Linked DNA regions of Alkalihalobacterium alkalinitrilicum. The protein of the gene in region 2 binds, or shares a complex with, the protein of the main gene of each other region. Links are inferred from orthologs where the notes say so. Each region holds a gene or a part of one and is shown on either strand. Other genes may lie near its edges.

Evidence for each region.
Region 1: the proteins of hfq (region 2) and BK574_RS01845 are in contact, whole or in part, in a crystal structure (PDB 3VU3), measured with the Escherichia coli proteins. The link is inferred for Alkalihalobacterium alkalinitrilicum from one-to-one orthologs.

What each region holds. Positions count from the first base shown.
Region 1 is NZ_KV917368.1:371,392-376,835, reverse strand. Bases 1,227-4,059 are described here. They hold BK574_RS01845 (catalase), read left to right. Parts: upstream 1,227-1,776; coding sequence 1,777-3,342; downstream 3,343-4,059. Other genes in these bases: BK574_RS01835 (carbon-nitrogen hydrolase family protein), read right to left, coding at 3,885-4,059; BK574_RS01840 (SRPBCC family protein), read right to left, coding at 3,410-3,859. Also shown: BK574_RS01860 (BCCT family transporter), read right to left, coding at 94-336; BK574_RS01855 (BCCT family transporter), read left to right, coding at 391-729; more of BK574_RS01835, read right to left, coding at 4,060-4,274; BK574_RS01830 (carbon-nitrogen hydrolase family protein), read right to left, coding at 4,276-5,034; BK574_RS01825 (hypothetical protein), read right to left, coding at 5,085-5,444.
Region 2 is NZ_KV917368.1:39,724-42,476, forward strand. It holds hfq (RNA chaperone Hfq), read left to right. Parts: upstream 1-1,133; coding sequence 1,134-1,373; downstream 1,374-2,753. Other genes in the region: BK574_RS00170 (class I SAM-dependent methyltransferase), read left to right, coding at 1-130; miaA (tRNA (adenosine(37)-N6)-dimethylallyltransferase MiaA), read left to right, coding at 134-1,108; spoVK (stage V sporulation protein K), read left to right, coding at 1,635-2,597; hflX (GTPase HflX), read left to right, coding at 2,663-2,753. UniProt on the Escherichia coli protein: RNA chaperone that binds small regulatory RNA (sRNAs) and mRNAs to facilitate mRNA translational regulation in response to envelope stress, environmental stress and changes in metabolite concentrations.

The sequences.
Region 1 (5,444 bases), 330 kb from region 2 along the record:
TTCCCCCATACTCATTTTGATAACTCCCCATTCATCTCCTAAAAAGGATACCTAAATATTTCCTAACAAATTCTGTTTTGTCCCCCTTATTTCCTACCAATCTTCTTTTTCTTCTACTTTGTGCTTCTTAATCCCTTCACGCTTTAATGATTTATAAATTGCTAACATCATCATAAACATTAACAACGTATACGGTAAGGCAATAATAATTGCTGTTGCTTGTAATCCTTTTAAACCTCCACTCATTAGAAGAGACGCTGCAATAGCTGATATCAACAGTCCCCACGTCACGAGCTTAGATTTACTTGGATTTAGCTTTCCATTAGAAGAAAACACACCTAATACATAAGTGCTAGAATATCGAAGGGGAGAAGTTTGAAGGAGTTCATTATGGGTGTATTATTTGTCCCAGCTTTAGGTAGTGTCTTATGGTTTACTGTATTTGGAGGAACTGCGTTATATCAAGAAATCCATTGGGGTGTGGAAATGGCTAATACAATAAGGGAAACGCCAGAAAGCGGTCTTTTTCTAATGTTAGGACAGTTACCATTTGGGTTAATATTAAGTATAGCTGCCTTGGTTCTTATTACGATATTTTTTATTACATCAGCCAACTCAGCCAATAAACGTTCCAACAAATGGACTCCAGGCGTTCACCCAAGCCCAGTAGAAAAACGTCCATTCCCCAAGCCATTCATTATCTGTATAAGGGGTTGTTTGGAAGCTTAACGGGACAAGTTGAGAAATGTAGGTCCCTAATGTTAAGGTAAAGTGTTCAAATATATATATGGTTGGACCAATCATTATGACGATAATAAGAAGCACTGCCGCCAACGTTAAATTTCCAATGCTTAAATATTTCATCCCACGATTGATGCCTGATAATACCGATAGTAGAAAAATGACGGTAACAAAAAATATAATCGACAGCTGTAACCATGCATCGTTTTCAATAGCAAACAGTTGCGTTAAACCTCCGCTTACTTGAAGGGTACTTAAACCAAAAGAAGTTGCGATCCCTACAGTCGTTCCAACAATGGCAATAACATCGATCGATTTTCCCCATCCTCCCCTGATCCGATGGCCAATAATCGGGTAAAATGTCGAGCTTATTAAACCTGGTAAACCTTTTCTATACTTAACAAACCCTAATGCTAATGCAACAATTCCATACACAGCCCAAGGGTGAATTCCCCAGTGAAACACCCCATACAACAATCCTTTTTCAGCCGCTTCCTTCGAGTATGGCTCAATTCCTTCTGGAGGGGTGAACAAAATGTGAGACAGGCTCAGCAACTCCCCAAAAGACAAGCCCTACCCCCATACCAGCAGCAAATAGCATCCCGACCCAAGTGTAATAGGAATATTCTGGCTGATCGTGTTTTTTACCAATCTTCATTTGCTTATAGGGCCCGAACCCTAAGAATAAACAAAAACCTACAAATAGAGCAGTAGCCAATACATACAACCAGCCAAACATATCATTGACTACATGTAATCCGCTAGACATCGTCTTTTCCATATGATCAGGAAAAAGAATTCCCCACAAAGTAATCATCAATACAATCGACGATGAAAGGGTAAATACATTCATGATTTTGTTCTTTTTATTTTCGCAACTCATATGAACGGTTCCTCCCACTTACAAAAGAGTTCTCAAATATGTACTACTATTCCATAACCGTTAACCATTTTTAAAAAACATACATGTATTTTTTAGAAAAAGGCATCCTAATTTTGGTAAAGGGAAATCTATCCACATAAGGAGGTTTTTATATGAACAAAGATCATAATGGACATATTGAAGGCGATGATACATTAACGAATAGACAAGGACATCCTGTTACAGATAACCAAAGTGTACGAACAGTCGGTAACCGTGGACCGACAACATTGGAAAATTATGATTTCCTTGAAAAAATCACTCATTTTGATCGCGAAAAAATTCCTGAGCGTATTGTACACGCTCGCGGCGCTGGTGCACATGGTTATTTTGAATCATATGGAACGATAAATGGTGAAGCCATTTCCAAGTATACACGAGCCAAAGTGTTTACGAATACCGACGTTCAAACACCAGTATTTGTACGTTTTTCTACAGTTGTACACGGTGGGCATTCTCCTGAGACATTGCGTGATCCAAGAGGATTTGCAATCAAATTTTATACAGAGGACGGCAATTGGGATTTAGTCGGAAATAATTTAAAGATCTTCTTTATTCGTGATCCCTTAAAATTCCCTGATATGGTTCATTCCTTTAGACCTGACCCTGTTACAAACGTCAATGATCCTGAACGGATGTTTGACTTCTTATGCCAAACACCAGAATCAATGCATATGATTACCTTTTTATTTTCACCATGGGGTATCCCGGCCAATTATCGAAACATGCAAGGTTCAGGGGTTCATGCTTACAAATGGGTCAATGAAGAAGGCAAAGGAGTATTAGTCAAATATCACTGGGAACCTGTCCAAGGGATTAAAAACCTAACACAAAAAGAGGCTGACGAAATTCAAATGAAAGACTACAGCCATGCCACATTAGACTTGTATGAAGCGATTGAACGCGGAGAATATCCTGAATGGGAATTGTATGTGCAAATTATGGAAGACGGTGAACATCCAGAATTGGATTTTGATCCACTCGACCCAACAAAGCTTTGGTATAAAGAAGATTTCCCTTGGCATAAAGTTGGAAAAATGGTTTTAAATAAAAACCCTGAAAATTATTTTGCAGAAGTAGAACAAGCGGCTTTTGGTACGGGTGTTATCGTTGACGGTCTAGATTTTTCCGATGATAAATTACTTCAAGGACGAACGTTCTCTTACTCAGATACACAACGCTATCGTGTCGGTTCGAACTATTTACAATTGCCAATTAACAAACCAAAGAAACATGTCGCTTCAAATCAAGAAGGCGGACAAATGGATTTCAGAACAAATTTTGGCGAACATCAAAACCCACACGTTAATTACGAACCTTCCCTCATTGGTGGATTAAAAGAATCACAAAATCCAGGAAAAGAACATGAACCCTATGTAGAAGGAAATGTAAAAAGAGAAACTATTTCTCGTGAAAATAACTTTGGACAAGCAGGCGAAACGTACAGACGGTTTAATGACTGGGAACGAGACGAGTTAATTGCTAATTTAACAGGAGCATTAGCCACTTGCCGAAAAGAAATTCAAGATCGCATGGTTGATATGTTAACTCAATGTGATGAAGATTACAGAAAAAGAATTGCTGAAGGACTTAAAAAGGCTGGTGAACAAAAAGATACAAAAGGTGAAGAAGCTGTCAAGCAAGCTGAACAAATGGGTCACCCTTCAGACCCATATTAAAATATTTTAATAACAAAAAGTGCTTAAACTGAAATTATTTTCACTAAAGCACTTTTGTTATTTCCTATTACTTGTCCGATTCAGCTACACGTTTAACTCTCTGTAAAAATTCTACGACAACTTTATCAGTAGCAAACCATAAAAACAATTTCACAAACCATTTCAAAGGTTGATTCGTGACTGTATATTTAAAGTACGTTTGTTGATTTTCCCTTTTTTCTAATTCGTAATAAGCTGTGATTTCAAACATGTTTGCTAGTGTAAAGCCAACTTTTAACTTTTTCAAATCAGAAGAATTGACATATTCTAATGTTTTCACATCATACTCCTCAATTCTTTTTCCTTCTTTATATTTTTGGCGATATACACTTCCGACCCCTTCTTCCGTTACTTTAATTGGCTTATGATCAACAACTTGAGGCATAATTTTTTGCATATTTTCTAATGATCCATCAAGAAACTGCCAAACTTGTTCGATCGGAGCATCGATTACGATATCTTTCGTCCATTGTTTCATAGAAAACCCCCTCTATTTTTTCACCCTAAATCCATTCCACTTCAAAATCAGAAGATATTAATTCCATCTTCTCGACATCCCATTCGAAAGTAAGAATTGCTGATTGCTTGGAATGGTGGGAAAGAAGTCGTTTCCCGTTTTTTATGACCGAACTTTCCGCTTTCCAAAATGAAACCGTTTCGTCTTCTCCTGTGCGGTTACAAACGATTACAGGTAATCCCGTATCGATAGATCGTTGTTCCCATTCACCATTTGGTCCATGAAAACCCGGTCCCCAAGACGATGGTGCTACAATCATCTGCGCTCCATTCGCTTTTAATGTGTCAGCAATACTTTTTGTGTAAGCATCGGCACAAATCAAAATACCAACTTGAATATCATCAGTTTCATAGAAAACCCCCTCTATTTTTTTCACCCTAAATCCATTCCACTTCAAAATCAGAAGATATTAATTCCATCTTCTCGACATCCCATTCGAAAGTAAGAATTGCTGATTGCTTGGAATGGTGGGAAAGAAGTCGTTTCCCGTTTTTTATGACCGAACTTTCCGCTTTCCAAAATGAAACCGTTTCGTCTTCTCCTGTGCGGTTACAAACGATTACAGGTAATCCCGTATCGATAGATCGTTGTTCCCATTCACCATTTGGTCCATGAAAACCCGGTCCCCAAGACGATGGTGCTACAATCATCTGCGCTCCATTCGCTTTTAATGTGTCAGCAATACTTTTTGTGTAAGCATCGGCACAAATCAAAATACCAACTTGAATATCATCAATTTGAACGGGCTCTAGACAGCTACCTGCAGTTGACCATTGATCCACTCTAGCAATCTTCTTTTGACTTCCTATCAGTTCACCCTCTCGATTGATAACAAAGACAGAATTATAAAGCGCTTGATCTGTTGATCGTTCTGTACACCCGAGAAATACAGTTGTTTTTAAATTTTTGACCATTTTCATAAAATGAGTCATCCATTCATCTGGCTGCTCCTTAATCCAATCGGTTCCAATCAAATGATCAAACTGTAATCCACTCACGGCTAACTCTGGTGTTATCATCCAGTCCACATTTTTTTCCGCAGCTTGTTTCACTGCTTTTTCAATTAATTCTTGATTATATGTAATATCTCCTGCAATCGGCAATAAATGTAATAATGCAATTTTTATTTTTTTCAATAGACTGACCTCCCTTTCTTTCAATCATAATGATTTGTCCTGCAATATTATCAATTGATAATCTCCACGTTTATCCCTTTCGCTTTTTCCGTATACAATTGTATATTATACCGTTCTTTCTCACCGTAAAATTCGATTAATCCTTGCGAAAATGGAGAAACTTCTTTTTTCCATAAGACCTTATCTCCATGTTCAACAATTAATAATACATCCCCCTCATCAATTGTTGTTCGATAGGGAATGACAACCATACCTTCTTCGATAATCCTCACTTCATCGACTGAATAACTTCCTTTTAAAGAGCCAATCGATACTTGTACATTACCATTAACTATACTTTTACTAGCATTGATTACTAAGTTATCTGAAAATAGCAATGAAGCACCTATAAACACAACAATGATTAGACC
Region 2 (2,753 bases):
GGTGGCAAGACGACGAATTGTCTTAAAAGATTACTGGAAAAGTGAACGATTTGCTACTTATGACTTTAAAGTCATAAAAAGACGAACTGCAAAATTTCATTTCGGTTTTATTGAATTAAATAAAGCTTAAGATATGAAAAGTGAGACAAAGGGTGTTAAGATGAAGGAGAAACTTTTAGTTATTGTTGGCCCTACAGCGGTTGGAAAAACAAAGATGGGAATTGAATTGGCCAAGCGTTTAAAAGGAGAAATTATTAGTGGTGACTCCATGCAAATTTATAAAGAAATGGATATCGGCACAGCTAAAGTAACGAAAGAGGAAATGAATGGTGTAATGCATCACTTAATTGATATAAAAGAGCCAACGGAACCATTCTCTGTTGCGGAGTTTCAAAATCTGGTTCAACCACTTATTCGTTTATTAAACGAAAAAGGTAAATTACCTTTAATTGTTGGTGGAACGGGCTTATACATTAATTCGGTTATACAAAACTATAACTTTGCTGACTCATCTTCAGATATTCAATTTCGGGAAAAAATGGAACGATACGTAGAGGAACATGATACAGAACAACTTCATGATCAGTTAAGGGAAATAGATCCTGTTAGTTACGCAACCATTCATCCGAATAATTATCGAAGAGTAATAAGAGCTTTAGAAGTGTTTAAACGAACAGGCAAAACCCTTTCTGAATATCAACAATCTCAAAATAATGAATCACCGTATGACTTCGTCTTGATTGGTTTAACGATGGATCGAGATGTATTATACGATCGAATTAATAAAAGAGTAGACATCATGGTCGAACAAGGTTTATTTGAAGAAGCGAAGCGTTTATATAACGATGGCGTTAGAGAGTGTCAATCGGTTCAAGCGATTGGTTATAAAGAGATCTATGAATACATAGAAGGTAAACTGACAAAAGATGAAGCAATTGAACTTCTTAAACGAAACTCGAGACGCTATGCAAAACGTCAATATACATGGTTCCGCAACAAAGCAAATGTTCATTGGTTTGACATGACAAATATAAATTTTAATAAAAAGATTACAGAAATTCAACAATTTATAGAAGGAAAGCTTTATAACCATAGCGAAATTAAATAACAGTACATAGAAGGGGGACTTATAAATGAAGCAATCCGTTAACATTCAAGACCAATTCCTAAATCAACTACGCAAGGATAATATCGCAGTTACTGTTTTCTTACTAAACGGTTTCCAATTACGTGGATTAATTAAAGCGTTTGATAATTTCACAATTATCCTCGAGAGTGAAGGAAAACAGCAACTTGTTTATAAACATGCTATTTCTACTTTTGCTCCACAGCGTAATGTTCAAGTAAATATTGATCCTGAACAACAATCTTAATTGCGGGAATTGGTGAGGGTTACTCTAATGTACCAGATATCTCAGAAAACATAGATTAGTGAGTAATATTCTATGGTGAGGTGTTAGTACTATACGAGTGGCCCTCTTTTTCTTTGAAAAGATGTGGTTAGCCATTCTTTGTTTAAAGCATTGAAACGATAGCTCCTCGAGGCTGAACACAAATACTTTATAGGCATTTGTCACAAAAATTGGGCATTTGCGTATAGTATTGTAACCGATTGTAAATTGAGGGGTGAAACCATGAAAAACACAACAGTTACCCGCTCGAAAGGACAGATAAATGTTGTCCTGAACCGTGAAAATAAACGCGAAAAAGAACGTTTATATTTAAAAGAACAAACTTTTGGAAATACATTGACTGAAAAACATGAAGTGCTGGAACAGATGGAAAGTGAGTTTTCATCGTTAGTAGGGTTGCATGATGTAAAACGGTTATTAAAAGAAGTATATGCATGGCTTTACATTAATAACTGTCGAAAAGAAAATGGCTTAAAAAGTTCAAAACAATCACTCCATATGATTTTTAAAGGGAACCCTGGAACTGGAAAAACGACGGTCGCTCGTTTAATAGCGAGACTTTTTCACGAAATGGAAGTTCTATCTAAAGGTCATTTAATTGAAGTAGAGAGAGCTGATTTGGTAGGGGAATATATTGGACATACAGCACAAAAAACGAGAGAAGTACTAAAAAAAGCATTAGGTGGAGTCCTCTTTATTGATGAAGCTTATTCATTGGCTCGTGGTGGAGAAAAAGATTTCGGTAAAGAAGCGATTGACACACTTGTTAAAGCGATGGAGGATCAGCAACATGATTTTGTTTTAATTCTAGCAGGATACGGTAGGGAAATGGATTACTTTTTATCCTTAAACCCAGGCTTACCATCACGATTTCCGATTACGATCCCATTTGAAGACTATTCCACTGAAGAGCTTATGGAGATTAGTAGGATTATGTTAGGCGAAAGAGAGTATCAACTTTCGAGACAGGGAGAACAGAAAATTCGTGAATATTTAAGCCGGATAAAAGGGGAACACGGAAGGACTTTTAGTAATGGTCGATTTGTTCGTAATTTAATTGAGCAAGCAATTCGAACTCAAGCTGTTCGTCTACTAGTCGAAGGGAAGTATGATCGTCAGTCCTTATCTACTCTTCAAGCGGAAGACTTTGACTTTGAAAAATCGAGGGTTCAACCGTTTTCTTGACATTTAGTGGGCAAATGTGTAATATCTTCAAGACGGAATAGATATAAAAAGGTTGTGAGTTTATATTGCAAGAAGTGAAAAATCAAACTCAAGAACGTGTCATATTAGCAGGTTGTCAAACGAAGGAAAGAGATGACGATCATTTTTTATATTCAA